4 regions of the Shewanella algidipiscicola genome follow, and region 1 is predicted to be linked to each of the others. Evidence: predicted binding sites of a transcription regulator. Region 1 holds the regulator's gene; each other region holds the start of a gene.
The links. The regulator sigma-54, encoded in region 1, starts transcription at its own class of promoters, with help from an activator protein. The targets are predictions, from matches to a motif close to GTTGGCACGNNNNTNGNNT.
Positions count from the first base shown of each region.

Region 1 (4,464 bases):
GGCGATCTGCGCCGCGTGATCGATGCTGAAGTCGACCTTAGAACCACCGCCATCAGCGAAGTCATGACCCAAGGCTGCGTTACCGTTACCGACGGTATTTTAGCTGCTGAGGCGCTTAACATAATGGAAGAAAAGCAGATTAATGGCTTAATTGTAACTAACCTTCAACAGCAACCCATTGGCGCACTCAACATGCTCGATATGGTTAAAGCAGGAGTGATTTAACATGGCGCATCAAGGTTTTTACGGCCCTATCACTGACTCAGTCTGGCAAAAGGCTAAACAGATTAAACTGCTGATTTGTGACGTTGACGGCGTGTTTTCTGACGGGCTAGTTTACATGAGCAACTCTGGCGACGAGCTGAAAACCTTCCACACTCGTGATGGCTATGGCGTTCGCTCGCTACTGACTAGCGATATTCCTGTGGCCATTATTACCGGACGCAAATCAAAAATTGTCGAAGACCGTATGACAGCCCTTGGCATTAGCCACATTTATCAAGGTGTCGACAACAAGCTCATTCCCTATCAAGAGTTATTAGCTCGCTACCAAGTCAGCCCACAACAGGTGGCTTATATTGGCGATGACATGGTCGACCTCCCCGTGATGCAACAAGTCGGTTTGTCGGTGTGTGTCGCCGATGGTCACCCTTATGTTAAACAGCATGCCGATATGGTCACTCATATTAAAGGCGGCCACGGCGCGCTACGTGAATTAACCGACCTGATTTTGCTGAGCCAAGATAAGTTTGACTCGGCCCACGGTATGAGCATATGAACAGAGTCACCCTGGCGATTATCGCGTTTTTTGGTACCGCTTTAATACTCTATTGGCAGGTACAGTCCAAGCACGGCTCACAAGCATTGCTGCTCGACGCGTCCGATCGTCCAGATTATGTGATTAACAACATCAATAGTGTGCAATACGACGAGCAAGGTAAGCTTAATAGCCGCGTCTCGGCTAGCCATATGGAACACTATGCCGAGCGTAATATCACCTATTTTACCCAGCCCATCTATCTGGTCTATCCCGATAACGGCGATGCACAGTGGCGGTTACGCTCGGCTAGGGGTACATTAGACAAAGACAGTGGCAGAGTCATCTTAGAAAATAATGTCATTATTGACGCCATTAGCCCTGAAGAGCCCATCCAAACCATAGAAACTAACTATATGGAGTTGGATCTCAACACCATGATCATGACATCCGATCGAACCATTCGGATCACCGGTAACGATTTTTTAATTACTGGCAAAGGCTTATATGCTGATCTCAATGCACAAAAAGTACGACTGACGAGCCAGGTAGAAGGAACATATGAAACTAAATAATCTTATTCTTGCAGGCCTGTTAACCATGGTGAGCTTGCAGAGTGCGGCGAATGAAACTGACCTGCTGCAAGAGGTTAAGATTTCAGCCGCGAGCCAAGAAGCTGATATTAAAAATAATCAGATTATCTTTAATGGCCCAGTTGAGGTAACTCAGGGCTCGATTAAAATTTTGGCGGATGAATTACGTGCGTTTACCAAAGAAAATAGTAGTGGCAAAATCTTAGTGGCCACAGGTAAGCCAGCAACCTACACACAGGTGATGGAAAACGGCCGCCCTGCGTCAGCCAGCGCCAATGAGATCCGCTACGAACTGTCGACTCGCACCTTAACCCTTATCGGCAATGCCACCCTCGAACAAGAAGGTAGCCAAGTCACGGGTAATCAAATTCGCTACAACATAGAACAGCAACAGTTGATAGCCGAAAGCACAGGTAGCGATCGCGTGATCACCATCATTCAGCCTGAAAATTACCAAGACAACAGCAACAGTCAGCCCCAAGAACAGCCCAAGCAGGAACAGTAATGACAGAGATGACGCTAAAAGCGGTTAATTTAGCCAAAAGCTATAAGAGCCGCGCCGTGGTACAAGATGTCAGCTTAACCGTGCGTACAGGGCAGATTGTCGGCTTATTGGGCCCTAATGGCGCCGGTAAAACCACGACCTTTTACATGGTTGTTGGTCTGGTGCAGAGTGACAAGGGGCGCATTTTTATTGATGATGATGATCTCACCCTAGATCCTATGCATCTGCGCGCTCGCAAAGGAATTGGCTATCTACCGCAAGAAGCCAGTATTTTCCGTAAATTATCGGTGCGCGATAATATTATGGCGGTATTACAAACCCGGCGCGAGCTCAATAACGATGCGCGCGAAGAGGAGTTGGAGCATCTGCTAGAAGAGTTTCATATCACCCACATCCGCGATAGTCAGGGGATGGCACTGTCAGGGGGTGAACGTCGACGCGTCGAAATCGCCCGAGCATTAGCCGCCAACCCTAAGTTTATTTTGCTCGACGAACCCTTCGCTGGGGTCGATCCCATTTCAGTTATCGACATCAAAAAAATTATTGAGCAGTTGAAAAACCGTGGCCTTGGGGTATTGATCACCGACCACAACGTACGGGAAACATTGGATGTGTGTGAGAAAGCCTATATTGTCAGCCACGGCAACTTGATTGCCGAGGGAACACCCGCAGAGATCTTAGATAACCAACAAGTTCGAGCGGTGTACTTAGGGGAACAATTCAAGCTATAGTTAACGTTATTAGCGCTCAAGGTAAAGGCGAAACCGTTTTTACCTTAGTAAGTAGATCATTCGCCTTAGCGGTTTAATACCGGAGGCAGCTTTCTCACTTTAGAATTAGAAACAAGGGAATAGCAGTACGATGAAAGCGTCACTTCAGCTCAAAATGGGTCAGCATTTAACCATGACGCCCCAGTTGCAACAAGCTATCCGCTTGTTACAACTGTCGTCATTGGAGCTGCAGCAAGAGATCCAGCAAGCACTAGAGTCTAACCCTCTACTCGAGTTAGACGAGGAGCAAGAAGGCGCCAATATCGACTCAGAACAAGAGCGTAATGACAACTTCGACACCGATTACAATGAGCAACGGCAAGTCGACTCTAGTGAAGACAATTCGAGCTTAGAAACCTCCGATGCGCTCAACCAAGACTCTATGCCCGATGAGCTGCCCGTCGACACTACATGGGATGAGGTCTATACCGCATCACCTAACTCCAGCTCTGGTGCGATGCGCGACGATGACATGCCATTTCAAGGGGAAACCAGCGAAGGCCTGTATGAGCACCTCGAATGGCAAAAAAACCTCACCCCCTTCTCTGACAACGACCTCGCTATCGCCACCGCCATCATTGACGCCATAGACGAGCGAGGTTACTTGACGCAGACTTGCGACGATATTCTTGAAGCCATGGGCGATCCTGAAATCGAGCTCGATGAAATTGAAGCGGTATTAAAGCGGATACAACATTTCGATCCTATCGGGATCGCTGCCAGAGACCTCAGCGAATGCCTGATGATCCAACTGGCCCAATACAGCTCCGACACCCCGCATATCGACAATGCCAGGCTCTTGATCCGTGATTACTTAGATCTGATTGCCGGGCGAGATTTTCGCCTATTGATGCGTAAGACCAAACTGAAAGAAGATGAACTACGCGAGGCCATAGCGCTGATTCAAACTCTTAATCCACGCCCAGGGCTGGCCATTACCGCCAGTCGTGATGAATACGTGATCCCCGATGTCACAGTTAGCAAGAAAAAAGGTCGCTGGGTAGTCGAGCTTAATCCCGATAGTATGCCTAAGATTAATGTAAACCAACATTATGCCTCAATGGCACGCAGCACCAAAAACCAAGCCGATGGCCAGTTTATTCGTGGTCACCTGCAAGAAGCTAAATGGTTTCTAAAAAGTTTAGAGAGCCGCAACGATACCTTACTCAAGGTCACCAACTGCATTGTCGATTTCCAGCAAGGGTTTTTCGAGTTTGGTGAAGAAGCGATGAAACCTATGGTGCTTAATGATATTGCCGAAGCGGTCGAAATGCATGAATCTACCATCTCGCGGGTCACCACCCAAAAGTATATGCACACGCCAAGAGGGATTTTTGAGCTAAAATACTTTTTCTCCAGCCATGTTGGGACCGACGATGGTGGCGAATGCTCTTCTACTGCGATCCGCGCTTTTATTAAGAAGCTAGTCGCCGCAGAAAATCAAAAGAAACCCTTAAGTGACAGTAAAATGGCACAACTGTTAGCCGAGCAAGGTATTCAAGTCGCTAGACGCACGATAGCAAAATATCGTGAGGCGATGTTTATACCGCCGTCAAATCAACGTAAAAGCTTATAATCAACAACTGGAAACCGGAGGAATCACTTTATGCAAATAAATCTGACTGGGCACCACATTGAGATCACCCAATCTCTGCGCAACTATGTTGAAGAAAAGTTTACAAAGCTTGAACGGCATTTCGATCAGATCAATAATGTCCACGTGATATTAAATGTCGAAAAATTGATGCAAAAAGTTGAAGCAAAGTTACATCTTAGTGGTGGAGAAATATTTGCAACATCAGAGCACGCGGATATGTATGCCGCGATAGATTCCCTGAT
Region 1 is NZ_OXJV01000001.1:186,541-191,004, reverse strand. Features, by position in the region: gene DN599_RS18695 (KpsF/GutQ family sugar-phosphate isomerase) at 1-225, shown strand, start outside; gene kdsC (3-deoxy-manno-octulosonate-8-phosphatase KdsC) at 227-778, shown strand; gene lptC (LPS export ABC transporter periplasmic protein LptC) at 775-1,332, shown strand; gene lptA (lipopolysaccharide transport periplasmic protein LptA) at 1,319-1,855, shown strand; gene lptB (LPS export ABC transporter ATP-binding protein) at 1,855-2,586, shown strand; gene DN599_RS00840 (RNA polymerase factor sigma-54) at 2,717-4,201, shown strand; gene hpf (ribosome hibernation promoting factor) at 4,232-4,464, shown strand, end outside.

Region 2 (4,464 bases), on a different contig from region 1:
AAATCTAGCGTGGTTGGTTAAGCGTTTGTCTTGAGTTATCACACTAAAAAGCCCTGGTATCTAACCAGGGCTTTTTTTATCTTCTGCCTATCTCCCGAGACTTGCTAGCAGTTTATTTAATCATCTTTAGCAGGGCCCTAAAGCGCTCGCCGCTGGCTTCGCACTGCAGTTCAAACAGTAAGGACTCACAGTTAGTCACTTTAGCACCGTACTGAGTCATCATCTGAATACCAAGCTGCTTATTTTCAGCACTGCGTGACGATACTGCATCGGCGATGACATCGACCCGATAACCATTGTCGAGTAGATCGCGACAGGTTTGGTAGACACAGATGTGCGTTTCAATGCCCGCCACGAGTACGTGTTTGCGTTTGATGGCTTCCATTGCGTGGCGAAAAGCCTCGGTATGCCAAGCACTAAAATGGGATTTGGCTATGGGTTGGTGATGCGGGGCGAGTAGGGCGTGCAATGCTGGACTCGTGGCGCCGAGTTTATCGGGTAACTGCTCTAGCCAGACAATGGGGATATCAAACAGTTCTGCCGCTTTGATCAAGGTGGTCAACTTGTGCTCTAAGGCGTCGGCTTGGTGCATCATTTGGGCAAGTTTGCCCTGCACATCGACAATCAATAACACACAATCCTGTGGTTTTAACATAGTCAGCTCCTCCCATGGTTGGCTTTCTATCATACCTAGGATAACGCCATAACCAATCGGTCATAAGTCGAATAGGCGGGCGCTTGTTTTTTGTGCATAGACAGGCTGTACGCACCAAAATGGTGCGGCAGTGGGTGGGTAAACTTGATGCCTTAAAAATAAGGTTATGATTATTAAGGTTTTACATTATTGGCCTGATGATTGAATTGTCTCTTGCAATACCACATCACAATCACGAGCCGGAGGCTGGAATGAAACTAATCAGTGCAATTATCAAACCTTTTAAATTGGATGATGTGCGAGAAGCCATTGCTGGAATGGGGATAGAGGGCATGACAGTCACCGAGGTGAAAGGTTTTGGGCGCCAAAAAGGCCATACCGAACTCTATCGTGGCGCCGAGTATCAAGTCGATTTTTTACCTAAGGTTAGACTCGATATTGCCACTAAGGCCGAAAACGTTGATCACCTGATTGAGTCTATCGTGGCGGCGGCTCGAACGGGCAAGATAGGTGACGGCAAAATTTTTGTGACAGATTTAGATCAGGTTATCCGTATTCGTACGGGCGAACTCGATAACGAAGCACTGTAAGGGGATAAGACAATGGAAGAACTAAAGGCATTAGGTACCACGGTGACCGAGTTGCGATTCGCACTAGACACATTTTACTTTTTAATTTCAGGTGCGCTGGTGATGTGGATGGCGGCGGGGTTTGCCATGCTAGAAGCGGGTTTGGTGCGCTCTAAAAACACCACTGAGATATTAACCAAAAACGTCTGTTTGTACTCCATCGCCTGCATCATGTACCTAATTGTGGGTTACAACATTATGTATGTCGATAACACCGAAGGCGGCTGGTTGCCCTCGTTAGGCGCACTGATTGGCTCACAAGCGGGCGATGCCGACCATGCCTTAGAATCGGATTTCTTCTTCCAAGTGGTGTTTGTGGCGACTGCCATGTCTATCGTCTCGGGGGCGGTCGCTGAGCGGATGAAGCTTTGGTCTTTTTTACTCTTCTCTGTGGTGATGACGGCGGTTATCTATCCCATAGAAGGTTACTGGACATGGGGCGGTGGCTTCCTGTCTGAGGCGGGTTTTGTCGACTTTGCTGGCAGCGGTATTGTACATATGGCTGGCGCGACAGCGGCTATTTCTGGGGTGTTACTGCTCGGTGCACGTAAAGGCAAGTATGGCCCTAACGGTCAGGTAAACCCGATCCCTGGGTCTAACTTACCCATGGCAACCTTAGGTATGTTTGTGTTGTGGATGGGCTGGTTTGGTTTTAATGGCGGCTCGCAGTTATTGGTATCGGACATGGAGAACGCCTCGGCTGTGGCCAAGATTTTTGTTAACACCAACTCGGCTGCCGCGAGCGGTGCCATCGCAGCGCTCATCGTGTGTAAGATGGTGTGGGGGAAGGCGGATTTAACCATGATCCTCAATGGCGCCTTGGCTGGTCTCGTCGCCATCACTGCCGATCCGTTATCGCCTTCATTGCTATTAGCCGGTGCTATCGGCCTGTTTGCCGGTGGCATAGTGGTCTTCTCTATTGTGATGTTTGATCGCATTAAGATAGACGATCCTGTAGGCGCAATCTCGGTGCACGGTGTGGCGGGATTATTTGGTTTACTCTTGGTACCGCTATCGAATGCCGATGCGACCATAACAGGGCAGTTACTTGGGGCGGCAGTGATTTTTGCTTGGGTATTTAGTAGCTCATTTGTGGTCTGGTACGTACTCAAGGTGACGATGGGGATCCGAGTCACTGAGGAGGAAGAGTACAATGGCATGGATGCATCTGACTGTGGTATCGATGCTTATCCTGAGTTTGTCTCGCTCAAGAGTGCCAACTAAGTCCCAATCATGCAGGCGCTTAGCTAATGTTAAGCGCTGAGCGTAAGTAATCATGATGATAGCGAACGATCGTTTAAGTGATCATCATCGTTGGCGTACAAGATGATATTTGCGGGGCCATTGCAGTAGTGCAGTGGCCTCGCTTTTATGTATGATGTGGACACACGCTAGGTGTCTATTGCGCCATACTGTCTATGGCCAACGGCGAGTTAATTGCGAGGAAGACCATGAACATTGTGCGAGTCAGTCTCTACAGCCTCTACCTAAGTCTGCTCTCTATTGGCTACGTGTCTATCAGTGCTAGTCACGCTGGCGAAGTCGTGGTGCGTAAGTCCAGTGAACCTTTCGATGCATTTGCGGTGCGAGACCAAGTGTTGCAAGACCATCAATGGCGAGAGGCGCTGCGAATGCAGCAACAGCTCACGATTTTACGCGCCCTGCCACTGGGCTGCGTACTGGTGCCGACGCCTTATCGCTACTTTCATTGCGGCGCCCATTTCTATCGGCCTTATCGCGATGGTAAGTCTAATAATGAGCTTTATATTGAAATTGACCCACCAGAGTCTAGCCCAAACTAATATTTTGTAACGCTTTGGCGCGGCAAAAGACCATGGCCTCATTTATGCTAAATGATATGGCGTTCAGATTGAGACCTGTTTTATGCGGCAGTTACTTTGGCTTGCATGGATGATGGGGTTACTGCATGGATGCGCCTCAACCCCCAGCACTCGCTCGGTTGATAACATTGAGCAATATTTTTTAGATAACCACTTTAAGTCAATTATCTTACCTGTGGTGCCAGCTCAGCTGTTTGCCTTGTCACCTCAGACCACTCAAGTGCTGCAGCAGGCATATCAAAGCAGTCAAGCGTCACGCACTGCAACCATGGCCCATCGTTGGTTAGCCAATTATATCAGTGCTAGCCAAGGCGGTTTTAGCTATCAAGATAATATAACGCGTATCCCTCAGCAGACCTTTGAAGATAGGGCGGGGAATTGTATGTCGCTGGTGTTGCTTACCACCGCCATGGCTGATGCACTTGGCGTGGCGGTTGAATTTCAGCAGATAGCGGTGCCACCCGTGTGGGATAAGCAAGGCCAGTTTTATCTCATCAATGGTCACATCAATTTACGCTTATTGCCACAAGCCACCAAGGACACCGTGCTGGTGGCTAGTCAGGAGATCCAGATCGATTTTTTACCCGAACGAACCATGCGCAGTTATGCTAAATCCCGTATCGATAAAACCACTGTGATGGCGATGTTTTATAACAATGTTGCGGCCGAATCTTTAGTGGCCGGTGATTATGATTTAGCTTATCAATACAGTAAACAGAGCTTGCGCTTGCGTGCCGATTTTATCCCTGCACTCAATACCTTGGCGATATTATATCGCTATAAAGGGTTAGATGATGTCGCCGAAACCTTATACAAGTTGGCGTTAACCCTTGATGATGATGACATGAATGTCTTGTACAATTATGCCTTGCTGTTAGAGAGTCAGCAGCGTTTAGTCGAGTGGGCGCAATTGCATAAAACTCTCGAGTTGGCTCGTATCAGCAACCCCTACTATTACTACAATATGGGGCAGCAGGCCTATATGGATCATGAGTACCAAAGGGCATTAACTTGGTATAAACGAGCCGTGGAGAAAGCCGATTATCGTCATGAATTTTATTTTGGATTATCACGTGTCTACTGGGTCACAGGCGATACACGTAATGCACGGAAACATTTAGAAAAAGCCCTCTCATTGTCAACCGATGCGGCTAATCAGCGTCGTTATCAAGCTAAATTACAGGCGATGCAAAGCCATTAAATATAAGCTACTCACTATCAGATAAGAGATTAACTTCAGACCATTAACGCTAAGTCGTTATTAGAGCAAAGCGCATACATTATTTGAGTGAGGTTGGATACAAAAAAGGCTTCCGAAGAAGCCTTTTTAAAGGGAGAA
Region 2 is NZ_OXJV01000012.1:332,083-336,546, forward strand. Features, by position in the region: gene DN599_RS08920 (hydrolase) at 113-655, opposite strand; gene DN599_RS08925 (P-II family nitrogen regulator) at 907-1,245, shown strand; gene DN599_RS08930 (ammonium transporter) at 1,258-2,508, shown strand; gene DN599_RS08935 (hypothetical protein) at 2,736-3,086, shown strand; gene DN599_RS08940 (tetratricopeptide repeat protein) at 3,169-4,326, shown strand.
Region 2: DN599_RS08925 (P-II family nitrogen regulator) is a predicted target of sigma-54. The motif match lies at 844-862, and genes of this name have one in related genera.

Region 3 (4,464 bases), on a different contig from region 1:
AGCGGTTAAATAACTGTTACTACCAGCGGTTTTCGGAGGCGGCATAATGTCGCCCCAGGTCATGTTAATGATGTGCTCAACCTTACCCACCATAAAACCTTGCACGCTGCGGTTATATTCAGTGATGATTAAATTAGCCTCAAGGTTCTCTGCCATCGGCTGATAGCCAATGGCACGACGTAAATCGATCACTGGAATCGATACGCCGCGGATATTGGCCACCCCTTTAATACTGTCATGGCTACCAGGAAGATGACTTAACGCCGGCAGTTTAACGACCTCTTTCACTTTGAAGACATTAATGGCGAACAATTGGGTGGCATTAATACGGAACAATAAGAGCTCTAAACGATTTTCACCCACCAATTTTGTTCTTTGATCAACTGAATCTAACACCTTAGCCATACATCATCCCGTTACTGCTTTTAAATGTGTGTACTTATTTTGCGTTGATTATAACTCGTATAGCGGGATTTAGAATCACCTTAAGCCATTGAAGATCACATGTTATCTATATTTTTAATGACATTTCCGCTACTTTACCTAATCAAAAGTATTAAGCTAACCTCTGCCATCGCCATCATATTGCCAGTGACCAGTTGTCATAAGGTTATTCAACCAACTCCAGCATAAAACCTAGGGCCTATTGATCTTTGCTGGTTGAATGTTGTTCGAGACAAAAACGTGTTAATCGAGGCGAATGGATTACAGCCTAGCCATCTAAGCAAAATTCACTTAACAAAGAGTCAAATGATTTTAGCCAACCCTTTCGGGCAGCATTTGTTGAGTATTTCTACTGCGTTCTTAGCTTTTTATGTGGAATAACTACACCACAAAGCTTCTGCCTTGTATAAATACCCAACAATTCGCTGTAACAACAAGCTTGAAAGATCAACAGGCCCTAGGCAAGCATAATAGATAATATTCAAAGCACTCATTGAGCAAACAAGCCTTAATAAAACAATACCTAAACAGCACACCGCTAAAAAGGCACGGTTCAATCATTCACTTAGCCACTCACGTATGTTGCGTAAAATGCACATAATGATAGCGATAAGGCTAACGAATGAAATAAAACAACAATAATGACAGCAATATGTTGACAAAGGTTAACTTGTCGATATACTCGCTCAATTGAACTTCCTGCCCCATTTGCTTGTATAGCTCGACCCTTCAGTCATCGCATCCAACAAAAATCAGCAGCATCTCTTTTGTCATAGATTTGTCATCAAACGATGGTTAACTCTATAGGCTAACAATTCAATGTTGTGATCTGTCTAACAACGATTATCAGATTAAGCCACAACGTCGACTTGATTAGCGCTAAAGAAATGGATAGTCTCAGTAACTTAGAATTCATCTTTCGCTAAAGCTAAGGATATTTTTATTATTAAATTTCAACTGCTAACCAAGCAGTCATTATTAAAGGAGTATGGCCTATGTCGTACAATATGAACGGTCAAGAGATCACGGTTAATTTTCCAGTGGCCTCGATATCATCAAACAAAACGTCTATCGCATTTACTGACAGTGTTGGTAAAAATAGACAAACCTTTTCAAAACGTACCGAAGCGTTACAGTTTATGAAATGGTTACTTTCAAGCAATAAATAAATCTCAGGCTATTCGATACACCTCCTCTCATCGTATCGAAGGTTGCTAACGCAACAAGTAGGATTGACATCATTCGTCAACGACTCAGCACACTTCATTTGGCCTAGGTTGTATCACTTTCACAGATACTGACCTAGCCAAGTGATATTACCCCCCATATTTGCGCCTGTATCTCGGCAACATAGACTCATTCCCCAGTAATCCACCTTGATGTACATAAAGCACCTTAGCCATTGGCTTATTTGCAAGAAAGTGCAGTAATACTAGCCAGCCGAGTGGATCGTACAGTAATTCAAACTCCATTCCAGCTTGCTTAAGCTTTTGCCATACTTGGAAAAATTCGGGATAAAGCTTACCAAAATGGTAACGTTTATTCGGGCTCAAAATTTGAGGAAACATAGACTCATCGCTAGCCAACATTCGCCATTGCAGCTTAAGGTAATCATCCCCGCCAACGGCTGAGCATGTCATTACTTGAATGCTATCATCGAGTTCGGTAAAACTCTTTTGTAAAAATAGCGCTGTGGTTCCCGTCCCCGAAGGTAAAAAAACCGTAAGCTGACTTAACTGCTCGGCCTGTTTCCACGCTATGATCTCACATGCTAATTGCCGCACCCCAGGTTCTGCATAATGACAACGTCCACCTTCTGGAATAAATAACAGCTCGTCACGGCCCGGTAATACACATTGCTCAATATAATCCGCGCAATCATGCTGTCCCCTATCTAGGCACTGACTTAAGTCAATAATCTTAGCGCCATTTTGCAACGCTGCACGGTAATTACCCAGCGGATTGTTAAGGAGGTGGCTGGCGATATGATCGACATAAAACTGTAATTGCCAGCCCTTGAGTTTAGCCAGTGCGGACATAGAATAGAGTGAGTTCGCTTGGGGTGAGCCATATCCCACCAAAGTGTCAATACTGGGGAAGTCCTGCTCGAGAAAATAGGCAAACTTGCGCGCCTTATTACCAGAAAAAGCCGGATGGAGTAAGTCATCTCGTTTGACAAAAACATCATGCCCATCAACATGTAGCACATGTACTGGTGTATCAGTCAGTTGTATCATAAGCCGATCATAGATAAAGAACTCCATTTTACACGGGCTGTTACGCCTTGGCTAACTTCAATCTCAAGTACCTTAGCGACGCTATGGCGGTGCACTGTTGATAGCATGCTCCCGCTTATTTGTTAGTCTGATGTGCTAAGCAGTAGTGAAAAATCCCATCTATGCGTGTAATGAAAATTAAAAAGCAATAATAAACAGCAGGTTAAATATTGGCATGATTATCGCTTGATTGCATTTATAGGTGATTAACAATACTGAAATAGCGTGAGACACATTCGCCCTTACTGGCGACATCGATAGCATAAGTGAAAACAATAACAGGAGCGCTCAATGACCGTCATTCGTTTACTACTCAATATTGCATGGTTTATTTTAGGTGGGTTAGTGATGGGGTTAGCCTGGTGGTTAGCCGGCATACTCTGTTTTATCAGTATTATTGGCATTCCCTTTGGCCGCGCCTGTTTTGTGATTGGTGAAATGGCTTTTTGGCCCTTTGGTCAAGAAAGCCACAACCGTAAAGCTTTAACTGGCGTTGAGGATCTAGGCACCGGTCCACTGGGTATGATAGGCAATGTCATCTGGTTTCTATTATTTGGTTTCTGGTTAGCGATAGGTCATCTTGTCCATGCACTGGCTTTATTTGTCAGCATTATCGGCATTCCGTTTGGGCTCCAGCATTTAAAACTGGCCCTACTCAGCCTAACGCCAATAGGACAAACCATCAAAACCAAAGCCGCTTAACTCAACCTGCTGTTCACTATTTATGGAGTATTAATTAATGGGTAACCCATTGCGTAAGATGGTTATCGCCATGATAGGAGGCAGCTTAGTATTGCTTGGTGCTGTGCTAATAATACTGCCAGGCCCTGCATGGTTACTACTGCCTGTAGGGCTCGCAGTATTGAGTATTGAATACCCATGGGCAAGGCGTTGGCTCAAACTCAGTCAACGCCAGATGAAACAATCGGCACTTTGGTTAGATAAGCGTTGGGCCAATAGGAAAGGCTAAGTAAGGTAAATAACGCGCAGTAATTCGTTACTGCGCGTTATTCATTGTTAGCACAGTCACATTGCCAAGCGAGCATCACTCCGACAAGCATTTAAGAAATGCCTTGTAAAATAATAATTTAATTCAATTAATTGTTATGTTAGCGTTTGATTAGTTATGGATCATTTGGTTGAGTCGCTCTAAAATGGCTAATAACACGCCTTGGCGACGCATATTATCGAGCAAACCTACACTAAAGCGCTCAAGACGCGTCATAGCGGTCAATAATAACTGACACTCTTGCAAGCTAGCATCACCAATATATTCAGGCCTATCGATAAGATGGCTATTTTGATACCAATCATTCCAGTCCAAGCACTCTAGTAACAGGCCACTCTCGTGCAACTGTTCAGTAAAAGCATGCAGTTTACTGCTACATACAAGGTGTTCACCTTGGGTAAAATGCTGAGCATATTGCGCATATAATGCAGAGATTTGTAATGACATAATATCACTCATACCGACCTCCTAAAGCGAAATATCAGGACTCGCAACCAACAATGTGGCGCGTGGCACTAAACTAACGACAAAAGAGATAAGCACGTCACCTTTACCAACTAACGGGGTATTAGGCTAAGTCAATGCAGCTGAACCATAGCTTAACGGCTGAGCATAAGCCTGCGGCGGATCATAATTCGAGAGGGCTGCGGCGTGCAAGAGCTGCTGTAGTATCAGAAATGAAGCCAGACTAAACAGGTACGCTGGTAGGGTAATAGGAATTAAACCACCTTACAC
Region 3 is NZ_OXJV01000017.1:141,326-145,789, forward strand. Features, by position in the region: gene DN599_RS12845 (chemotaxis protein CheV) at 1-405, opposite strand, end outside; gene DN599_RS18745 (hypothetical protein) at 1,440-1,613, shown strand; gene DN599_RS12855 (1-aminocyclopropane-1-carboxylate deaminase/D-cysteine desulfhydrase) at 1,761-2,681, opposite strand; gene DN599_RS12860 (YccF domain-containing protein) at 3,012-3,422, shown strand; gene DN599_RS12865 (PGPGW domain-containing protein) at 3,460-3,690, shown strand; gene DN599_RS12870 (DUF6508 domain-containing protein) at 3,841-4,188, opposite strand; gene DN599_RS12875 (LysR family transcriptional regulator) at 4,449-4,464, opposite strand, start outside.
Region 3: DN599_RS12860 (YccF domain-containing protein) is a predicted target of sigma-54. The motif match lies at 2,890-2,908, and genes of this name have one in related genera.

Region 4 (4,464 bases), 770 kb from region 1:
ACAAAGCAATTGTTATGCCAAACAAGAGAGAAAGAGAAGGAAGTGGTTAATAAAAAAACATAAAGATAAAAAATGCCAGCTTATTGCTGGCATTTTAGTTAAATCAGGCGGTAAAGACTAACCACGTTTTTGATAATAGATGCCAGGATTACAGCGCACCATCTCAAACTCTTCAGTTAATCCGGCAATCGACTCCGAAGCGCCAAGAAATAAGATCCCTTTGGGGTTCAAAGCGGCAGCAAATTGCCGCAATATTTTGGCCTTTGCCTCAGGCGCAAAGTAGATGAGTACATTGCGACAAAATATAATGTCAAACTTACCCAGTAAGGTATAACTTTCAAGCAAATTATGGGCTCTGAAATTAACTAAACGCTTTACATTGTCTTTGACAACCATAGAGCCTGGTATGGTCGGAGCAAAAAACTGCCGCTTACGCTCATCAGATAAGCCCCTTGCCAGCGCCAAGTTATCATATTGCGCCGCTTTACACCTGTCTAACATAGATGGTGATAAATCGGTGGCCAATATCGATGCGCCACCCGGTAATGCCCCTGGTTTACGCTGTTGATATTCTAAAATCGTCATAGCTAACGAATAAGGCTCTTGCCCTGATGAGCACGCCGCCGACCATATTTTAAGTGGACGCCCCAAACGAGTGTACTCAGGCAACAAGTTATTTGCGAGCAACTCGAACGGATAACGATCCCTAAACCATAAGGTTTCATTAGTGGTCATCGCATCGATAACCTCAGCCCTTAACTGCCGCTCCGTCGGCTTCATCGAATGTTTGACCACCTCTGATAATGACGGAAGGTTATATTTCCCCATTAATGGTGCCAAGCGACTACGAACTAAATACTGCTTATTTTCACCCAGCACGATCCCGCTGTGTTGTTCCAGAAATAATCTAAATTGGTTGTACTCAGCTTCTGCAAGTGATTTATTCGGCACCTAGATATCCCAATCTCAAAAAATAAAACAGGCTACAACATACACTACTATAGCAAGTATTAAACAGCCAAGCGTTATACATTAGCGAACCTACTGAGACAAGCATAAACTACTCAAAGTTAGGAGCTTGTATGACGACGCTCAATTTACAAACTAAGGTGCTTATTCACCGCGGCCGCCAGTTCATCTGGATTAAACTTAGCGATAAAATCATTGGCGCCCACTTTTTCGACCATGGCCTGATTGAATACACCACTGAGTGAAGTATGAAGCACCACCTTAATATCTTTAAGCTTAGGGTTATCCCTAATCTCTGCAGTTAAGGTGTAGCCATCCATCTCTGGCATCTCAATATCAGAAATAATTAATGGGAGCTCATGAGCCACATTATCCATATTTTCCGCCATCGCCTCTAATTGGTTGAGAGCATCACGGCCATCTTTAGCGGTATCGATTTGCAGGTTTAATGACTCAAGCGCCCTAATTATTTGCTTTCGTGCAACCGTTGAATCATCAATCACCATAATATGATAGTGGCGGTCTCTATCTATGGTTAACTTATCATCCATTTCTTGGCTTATCTGCGTCTTAACGGGTGAGATCTCATCGAGGATTTTCTCCACATCAAGGATCTCAACCAGCTCACCTTCAATCTCGGTGACGGCAGTTAAGTAAGAATACCGCCCCGCACCTTGCGGTGGTGGCATGATGGCTTCCCAGTTCATATTGATGATGCGCTCAACAGATTTAACTAAGAACCCCTGTACGCTGCGATTATATTCAGAAATGATAATAAAACACTCGTCGGTGTTTTCAATCGGGCGACCACCCGTCGCTGCGCTTAAATCAATCACAGAGATCGTCTTGCCACGAATATGAGCGACACCTCTAACCACTGGATTTAGCTTTGGTAACGCGGTTAATGGAGGGCACTGTAGCACCTCTTTAACTTTAAACACGTTAATACCAAATCGTTGCCGACCGTTTAATTTGAACAGGAGAAGCTCTAAGCGGTTTTGCCCCACGAGTTGAGTGCGTTTATTTACTGAATCAAGAATACTCGACATAATGCCTTTGCCTTGTGAAAGCTTCCCCACCCATAGTTACTATAAGTATAGGCATGCTAATTGCTTTAATAAATTTGAATGATAACCAGGCCCAAACTCGTCAAATTTATGACACTAATTTCTATGAAAAAAATGTCTAAAGGTACGGGCCACAACGAAGTATAGGTGCAATCTGGCCGTTCAAGCTAGTCTAATCATTATGAAAGTAAATACTGTGTACTTTTTCATCGCTTTACTCTTCTCTTGCCCAAGTTTCGGTGCAGATGAGCCAAGTGTACCCTCTTTATCGACGATATCACGATTAGCTATAGCGGCAATTGAAAATAAAATTGAAGCCCCAAGTGATGCAAGGGTCAATATTACGCCGCAAAGCTTAGACACCAGAGTCAGCCCACCTGCTTGCAGTTCAGCGCTAAGCGTTGAGGTCGCCAGCGATCGCGCAATAGGCCGTAATAACACAGTTAAAGTCAGTTGCGAAACCCCAGAGCTACAATACCCTTGGCAAATTTACATATCGGTAAGAGTCGACATTCTTTACCCTGTGGTTGTGGCCACACAAACCTTGGGGCCAGGCGAGCTAATTGACGCGGAGCAGGTGACGCTCGCCTATGTCGAGCAGAGTAATTTACGTGGCCAACAATTTGATGATCCCGCACAGGTCACAGGTACCCGAGTAAAACGTAGAATTGCCGCCAATCAAACCCTGTTTAGCAGTAACCTTTGCTTTGTATGCAAAGGCGACATGGTGTCTATTTTTGCCCGCACGGCCAATTTTGAGATAAAAACTATCGGTGAGGCCTTACGTGATGGTAACTTAGGCGATAGAATTCAGGTTAGAAACAGTAACTCACAGAAAATGGTAGATGCAAACGTTATCGGGGTCGGCGCGGTTGAGGTTAGGATGTAGTACCACATGACCCACTCGATGGGCATTTTTTATTGATCACCAGCAAATTCTCCTAAAGCTTTAACAGTGAACGCCGATATACAGTTATGTTGATCTCACTAAGTAACGTTGGAACCTATTATGGCTATAGATATAAAGCATATAAATACAAGCACTAACAATCGAGTCGCCACGCCGACAACCGATAAGTCATCGGCAAAAAACCAGGCCGTATCGCCCGAAACCACTATGGCTAAAACCGTAAAAAGTGACTCGGTATCGATAACGCCTCAGGCGCAGCAACTGCAAAGTGCCCAAGCCAAATTGAACAGCTTACCTGAAATCGACACTAAAAAAGTCGAACAGATCAAAGCGGCCATTGCTGAAGGTCGCTACAAAATTGATGCCGACAAACTGGCCAGTAATATTGCGCAGTTTGAAAATGAACTAAAGGATCTTAATTAAGCTGTTATGAACTCAATAATCGACATCATCGCTAATCAACATACGTTATTAAACGACTTAAAACGCCTTATCGAAGCGGAGAAAGTGGCGCTTATCGCACAAAGTGCCGATGAGTTGCTAAACCTAGCGACAGATAAAGCTAAGTTGTTAGATGAGATCAAAGCAGTCGATGTACGATTATCAGAGCACCCTGACAGCGGAAAACTCAGTAGCGATGCTAAGCTACAAAAATTAGTCGAAATTACCAAACAAGTGTTAGCCCAATGTAAGACGCTTAACGCGCAAAATGCGACATTAATCGAACACAGCATGGCCAGTATCAATCGCTTTTCTCAAGCCTTGCAAGCCAGTCGAAACGCATCCAGCCTTACCTACGATGGTAAAGGTAAAACCTCAACAATTTCGACCTTAGGCAATAACCTTAAAGCGTAGACGGATTCTTGTTACGCTAATATTACAGCAGACACTCATTGTGGCATCAGGTTCGACAATGAGTGTCTATAGCGTTCTACCCAATTCTTAATATCTCTGACGACTGTGTCCATAGCACTACCTCATCCTATCTGTTGCTTGGCTCTTTTGATGCACTATAGCGCTCTATTTGATTAACGACAGCACTCTATAATGCTGAGTTATATCAGCGCCTATCTCACCAGTTTCATGCGTTTCCTATGCAGGAACCGCTGACAACAGACACAAAAAAAGCCTCTGAAATAGAGGCTTTAATAATGGAGTCCTGTTGCAGAGGAAGCTCTATTTAAAAATAAGTCACTTGCTTCACTTTTTGCGGACGATGTTGCTGTTGGTACAAAGCCCACACTTGAGAAAAATCAAGTTCCAGCTCAGTCACATAGTGTTCACCCACAGGGTAACTCTTAACCACTCTGGCACCACGAATGACCCCGGTCACCGACGCTTGAATATTATCATCAGACAACATCCAATCCCTAACTTGGCTCGAGGCCGACAACTGCTGGCCGTACACCTGCTCAGCCAACTCGCGATAAGCTGCGATTTTGGATGCTTGCATCGCCATTAACACGCGCTGCGATTGCTCTTTGGCCGGTTGTGTCGCTAAGGGGGCATAGCCGATAG
Region 4 is NZ_OXJV01000001.1:953,514-957,977, forward strand. Features, by position in the region: gene DN599_RS04325 (CheR family methyltransferase) at 118-951, opposite strand; gene DN599_RS04330 (chemotaxis protein CheV) at 1,098-2,018, opposite strand; gene flgA (flagellar basal body P-ring formation chaperone FlgA) at 2,218-2,925, shown strand; gene flgM (flagellar biosynthesis anti-sigma factor FlgM) at 3,046-3,369, shown strand; gene DN599_RS04345 (flagella synthesis protein FlgN) at 3,376-3,801, shown strand; gene DN599_RS04350 (LPP20 family lipoprotein) at 4,127-4,464, opposite strand, start outside.
Region 4: flgA (flagellar basal body P-ring formation chaperone FlgA) is a predicted target of sigma-54. The motif match lies at 2,066-2,084, and genes of this name have one in related genera.